DNA from 2 places in the Arsenophonus sp. aPb genome. Region 1 is predicted to be linked to the other one. Evidence: riboswitches for the same ligand, from Rfam matches in the RefSeq annotation. Region 1 holds a riboswitch; the other holds the start of a gene.
What was found. A riboswitch is a leader RNA that binds a small molecule or an ion and turns the genes downstream of it on or off. The one in region 1 is predicted to bind thiamine pyrophosphate.

Region 1 (3,433 bases):
TTGTAATTAAAGGAAACTGGTTATTTGCGACATCGTATTCAAGATCAGCATTAATAATTGTTAAACACCGAACACCTGTGCGTTTATTTTCTATCCACTGACCTTCATCTATAATACGCTGACATAAATCCAGATATTGTTTCATTATTATTACTCGCTAAAAATTTATTATTTAATACTATAAATAAAAAAACCGTATTAACATCTTCTGCTACTTACTTTTTTCTACCTTGCTAGTAATGGAATAATTTGTACAATGGCTATCTTTCTTATACGCCCAAATCATCATAAAAATACCAATAATGATCATAGGAATAGACAGAATTTGTCCCATACTTATACCACCAAATAGCCCCAACTGCGCATCTGGCTGTCGGAAAAATTCAATAAAAATACGGAAAGCACCATAACCAATCAAAAACAATCCTGACACACTCCCCATTGGACGGGGCTTACGAACAAACAAATTTAAAATAATAAATAAAACGATCCCTTCAAAAAACATCTCATAAAGTTGGGAAGGGTGCCGTGGTAATACACCATACTGTTCTAAAATTGGTAATAAAGAAGGGTCCTGACTGACAATCTGAATGTCTTCTCCCCGTGAGCCTGGGAATAACATTGCCCATGGCGTGTCTAATGTTACACGTCCCCAAAGCTCGCCATTAATAAAATTACCAATACGTCCCATGCCTAATCCAAAGGGAATTAGTGGCGCAACAAAATCGGCAACTTGAAAAAAATGGCGGCGAGTCCTACGAGCATACCACCACATGGCGCATATCACCCCAATTAACCCACCATGAAAAGACATTCCTCCGTCCCAGACTTTAAATAGATAAAGAGGATTGCTCAGGAAGACAGGCAAATTATAAAATAAAACATAGCCAAGACGCCCGCCAATAAAGACACCTAAAAAACCAATATAGAGCAGATTTTCAACTTCATTTTTCGTCCAACCGCTATTCGCTTTGCCGGCCCTTCTCTTTGCCAACCATAGAGCAAAAACAAATCCCACCAAATACATCAAACCATACCAATGAAGGGCTACTGGACCAATCGAGAATATAACAGGATCAATATTAGGAAACACAATATAACTATTATTCATCGTCTCCACTCTTTAGTTTTATAGAGTTTGATAGAATTGCATGATGCATGCTGTTTAAAAAATCTAATGGTTTTCTATTGATTAAATTCATTAACCAATTTATTCACTGCGTATTTTGGCGAGCAAATTTTGCCAAAAAATAAACCAGCGTAGCTTTCACTACTCTCATTTTGCTTTATAAACGACAAAAAGCGGCTATTAAAATATTAATCTACTTTTATTAAATTTATTTAGCCACGTTTACGCCTATAGGTATAACTCTTATATGATGTCACTGCACTACTTTGCAGTGACATAACGATCGGAGCAAATTCTTTCATAACACGTCGATAAACATCGCGTTTAAAAGAAACAACCTGACGAACAGGATACCAATAACTTACCCAACGCCAACTATCAAATTCAGGCGTTTTACTTGTTTGCACATTAATATTATGTTCATTACAAACCAATTGTAACAAAAACCAACGTTGCTTTTGCCCAATACAAACTGGCTTTGTGTCCCAACGCACCAAACGTTTAGGTAATTTGTAACGTAACCAGTTCCGGGTAGATGCCAATATTTTAACATCTTTACGATCCAACCCAACCTCTTCGAATAATTCCCGATACATTGCCTGTTCTGGCGATTCTTCAGGATTAATGCCCCCTTGAGGGAACTGCCATGAATGTTGCCCATAGCGACGAGCCCATAATACCTGGCCTTGTCGATTACAAATTACAATTCCTACATTCGGGCGGTAGCCATCATTGTCAACCATCTGACTACCTCGTTAAAAATTTAAAAGATAGCTTATTGTTTCATACTACTCTATATGGTAACCCTTTATCAAATATAGTATTTGCAATTATAAGATAACATCTTACAATAAGGTCATCTCAACGGGGTGCTAGCTATGTTCAATATTGTTAATAGCTGGCTGAGAAAAACTCGTCGAACCTGATCCGATTAACATCGGCGTAGGGATTTGAGCCACTCTAATGATTTATTCATCAATAAATAGCTTCATTACTGTCTATTCCTCAGATCCTATAGCATCACTGTTATTTAATTATATAGGAGAACTGAGTATTGAAGAATGTACTACTAAAAATAGTTAGTGCTAGCTTAATTTGTTGTTCGGCTTTCGCGCTCCAAGCAAAACCGATATTAACCGTTTACACTTATGATTCTTTTATTGCAGATTGGGGGCCAGGGCCTACAATCAAGCCTGCCTTTGAACAAATATGTAACTGTAAGCTCAAACTAATTGGTCTAAATGATGGAGTAGCGTTATTAAATCGACTTAGAATGGAAGGAAAAAATAGTCCTGCCGATATTGTCCTCGGACTTGATAATAACTTAATTGATCTGGCAAAAAAAACTGGCTTATTTACTGAGAGTCGAATAGACACTAGTCAATTAAAATTACCCATAAAATGGGATAACAATATTTTTATCCCTTACGATTATGGTTATTTTGCTTTTATTTATGATAAAACGCGGGTCTCTGAAGTACCAAAAAGTCTCGATGAACTGATTAATAGTCCCCAACCATGGAAAATTATTTATCAAGATCCACGTACCAGTACACCAGGCTTAGGGTTGTTACTTTGGATACAAAAAATTTATGCAGAAAATAGTGTCCAAGCTTGGCAAAAAATAGCCGCAAAAACCGTAACAGTCACCAAAGGTTGGAGCGAATCATATGGACTGTTCTTAAAAGGTGAAAGTGACTTTGTCCTTAGTTATAGCTCTTCACCCGGTTTTCATCTGTTAAATGATAAAAAAAATAATTATGCCGCAGCAATATTTAGTGAGGGGCACTATCTGCAAATTGAAGTGGCTGCCCAATTAGCAACGAGCAAACAACCTAAACTAGCACAACAATTCATGCAATTTATGCTATCGCCAACCTTTCAAAAAACGTTACCGACAACCAATTGGATGTATCCGGTTATTGATATTCCCTTACCTAACGTTTATCAACAAATACCTGTGCCGAAAAAATCATTACAATTTAATGCAGAAGATATTACTCAACATCGCAATGATTGGATCTATTTATGGCAAAATGCCGTCAGCCACCAATAGGCAGTTCACTTTGGCCTGGCATAGTCGTGTCCGGCCTATTAATCACTATTGCTGTAGTCACGTTCAGCACTTTATGGTTTCATGCCCCTCAAATAAGTTGGCGAGAATTTATTGATGATAGCTATTTATGGCATGTTATTGGTTTTACTTTTTGGCAAGCATTACTATCAACCTTATTATCGGTTATCCCAGCGATATTTTTAGCCAAAGCCCTTTTTCGGCGCCATTTTCCAGGTCGTACACTATTT
Region 2 (3,433 bases), 790 kb from region 1:
CTTCCTCCTTCGACCATATAAGTTGCCAATGTCCATGGACTACCAGAAAAACCGATTAATGGCACTTTGCCTTGTAACGCCTTGCGAATAGCGCGTATTGCATTCATTACGTAAACCAATTCTTGTTCTGGATCAGGAATTGGCAGTTTCTCTATATCAGCTAAACAACCAATAGGACGCTGGAACCTAGGCCCTTCTCCTACTGAAAAATAGAGACCTAGCCCCATCGCATCAGGAATAGTAAGAATATCTGAAAAAAGAATCGCCGCATCTAATGGAAAACGATGTAGAGGTTGTAATGTCACTTCACAGGCTAACTCGGTATTTTTGCATAGTGAGAGAAAATCACCAGCTTGCTCACGAATTTTTCGATATTCAGGTAAATAACGACCTGCCTGACGCATCATCCATACTGGAGTTTTATCAACAGGCTGCCGTAATAGCGCGCGTAAGTAGCGATCATTTGTTAATGCAGACATTATTAGCTCCATTAAATGGCAATGAGAAATTGCCATTATCATCGTGTATTTGCCTTTTTATTGTTGCCTAGATGCGCAACAACTTAGTTATAGTGTGATTAATATTGTTATTTATATAAGTCATTATTCTCTTGTCGACATAAAGCCAGTGTATCTTCAATCAAACGGCGAGCAATGGTATCAGGAGGCGGTATTAGCGGTAATTTATTATGATGATACCAGTCCGCACTAATTAACTCATCAGGATTGGCCTGTATTTTACCACTCGCATAATCAGCTAAAAAACCGATCATTAATGAATGAGGAAAAGGCCATGGTTGGGAAGCAATATAACGAATATTGCTAATTTCAATATTACTTTCTTCTTTTACTTCCCTTTTCACCGCTTCTTCAATCGTTTCACCTAGTTCAACAAATCCTGCTAATACAGTAAATATTGGCTTTTTTTTATGACGCCGATGTTGTGCTAATAAGATATGATCAGCACGCCGAATAGCAACAATAATACAGGGTGCAATTTGCGGATAATAGCGCTCATGACAATGACCACATAAACATGCCCATTCGGTTAAGCTAGTTGTCATTTTGTTGCCGCAATAGCCACAATAATGGTGCGAACGATAAAATTCTGCCAGTTGAATACCACGTCCAACCAGTTTAAATAGCCCCTCATCTTCATTTGCAATCCGTCGTGGTGAACACATATCCGTTGGTGATTTTGCCATAATTAACCAAATCGTTTCCGCCTGCCATTCACCAATAGGGAGAGCCTCTTTTCCTATTAATGACCAGAATTGGGCTGAACCTTTCGGTAAGTCACCCTTTGGTAACCAAATTCGACCGCCAGCACTAACAACCCACCAACCTGTTTCTGTTCCGGTTAATTGTTTTCTAATCATATAACTCAGTTCTTCTATATCTTATTTATTGGTGAATTTTAAATGTATGTCTTGCTTGATCCTAGTTAATATAGGCTAACCCATTTTCATCAATATCGAGTAACTATTCTGTTTAACGGCTATTTAATGAAGAAGTTATCCATTGCAGTTTTCATTATCTCTCTTATATACTGGCATTATCTTGTCGGAGTGCCTAGTAGGTTCAACATTATCTACAGGCTGAGACCGTTAATTCGGGATCCGCGGAACCTGATCAGGCTAATACCTGCGAAGGGAACAAGAGTAATCAACCTGCGATTTTGACTTATCAAAAGTAAGTAGCGCAATTATTATACTATTACTCTCACCGAGCTCCAGACAAGCAATTTCTCAATACAATTTATCTCTTTTATGTGAACTCTTTGTAATGATTTTAGGAATTTGCTATGTCTAAGAATATTATTGCAACCAGTGATATTGGCGTTAAAACAAATACCAGTTCCCTACGAAAAGCACAACGAGAAGCGGCACAACGTTTTCTCGATAACCTACAAAATATCAGTTTTCCCCACTCAAAACGGATCTATTTAACAGGTTATCACTATAATACCCAAGTTCCTATGCGTGAAATTCAACTTTCTCCGACCTTGGTTGGTGGTACAAAAGATAATCCTTTGTTTGAAAAGAATGAGGCAATACCTGTTTATGATACTTCAGGTGCCTATGGCGATCCTGATATCACAGTGGATATTAAAGTAGGTTTAAAAAAATGCCGCCAACATTGGATTTCCGATCGCAATGATACTGAGCCAGTTAAAAAGCCCAGCTCTTATTTTACCCAACAACGACTCGCTGATGTCGGATTGAATCATCTACGTTTCAATTACCGACCACAACCATTAAGGGCCAAAAGCGGAAAAAGAGTCACGCAATTGCACTATGCTCGTCAAGGGATAATCACACCTGAAATGGAATTTATTGCGATCCGCGAAAATATGGGACGGGAGCGTATCAATAGTAAAATATTAACTCAACAGCATCCTGGTCAAAGCTTTAGTGCTACTCTGCCAAACAACATTACCCCTGAATTTGTTCGACAAGAAGTTGCTGCTGGACGTGCCATTATTCCAGCCAATATTAACCATCCTGAATCCGAGCCAATGATTATTGGCCGAAATTTTTTGGTGAAAGTCAATGCTAATATCGGCAATTCCTCCGTAACTTCATCAATTGAAGAAGAAATTGAAAAACTAATTTGGGCAACACATTGGGGAGCAGATACCGTTATGGATTTATCGACCGGCCGTTACATCCATGAAACGAGAGAATGGCTGTTGCGTAATAGCCCTGTTCCCATTGGTACAGTGCCAATCTACCAAGCATTGGAAAAAGTTAATGGCGTTGCAGAAAATTTGAGCTGGGAAATATTTCGCGACACCCTTCTTGAGCAAGCCGAACAAGGTGTAGATTATTTTACTATCCATGCCGGTGTTTTATTACGTTATGTACCAATGACCGCCAATCGATTAACCGGTATTGTTTCTCGCGGTGGCTCAATTATGGCGAAATGGTGTTTATCCCATCATCAGGAAAACTTTTTGTATAGCCATTTCGAGGAAATCTGTGCAATCTGTGCCGCTTATGATGTCTCTTTGTCCCTTGGCGATGGATTACGACCTGGCTCTTTACAAGACGCCAATGATGAAGCGCAATTTGCTGAATTATATACATTAGGCGAATTAACTAAGATAGCCTGGCAACATGATGTTCAAGTTATGATTGAAGGCCCTGGTCATATCCCAATGCAAATGATCCGCCGTAATATGACGGAAGAATTAACCCATTGTCATGAAGCGCCATTCTATACTTTAGGGCCTTTAACCACCGATATCGCGCCAGGTTATGATCATATTACCTCAGGTATCGGTGCGGCTTTAATTGGTTGGTTTGGTTGTGCCATGCTCTGTTATGTTACACCAAAAGAACATTTAGGCTTACCTAATAAAGAAGATGTAAAACAAGGTCTTATCACCTATAAAATTGCCGCCCATGCTGCTGATCTCGCCAAAGGCCATC

Region 2: linked by a shared signal. The riboswitch ahead of thiC (phosphomethylpyrimidine synthase ThiC) and the one ahead of thiB (thiamine ABC transporter substrate binding subunit) in region 1 are both predicted to bind thiamine pyrophosphate.

What each region holds. Positions count from the first base shown of each region.
Region 1 is NZ_CP123499.1:573,861-577,293, reverse strand. It holds gene QE177_RS02465 (thymidylate synthase) at 1-145, opposite strand, end outside; gene lgt (prolipoprotein diacylglyceryl transferase) at 212-1,111, opposite strand; gene rppH (RNA pyrophosphohydrolase) at 1,342-1,872, opposite strand; TPP riboswitch at 1,985-2,096, shown strand; gene thiB (thiamine ABC transporter substrate binding subunit) at 2,205-3,185, shown strand; gene thiP (thiamine/thiamine pyrophosphate ABC transporter permease ThiP) at 3,158-3,433, shown strand, end outside.
Region 2 is NZ_CP123499.1:3,000,095-3,003,527, forward strand. It holds gene hemE (uroporphyrinogen decarboxylase) at 1-479, opposite strand, end outside; gene nudC (NAD(+) diphosphatase) at 587-1,378, opposite strand; TPP riboswitch at 1,554-1,671, shown strand; gene thiC (phosphomethylpyrimidine synthase ThiC) at 1,804-3,433, shown strand, end outside.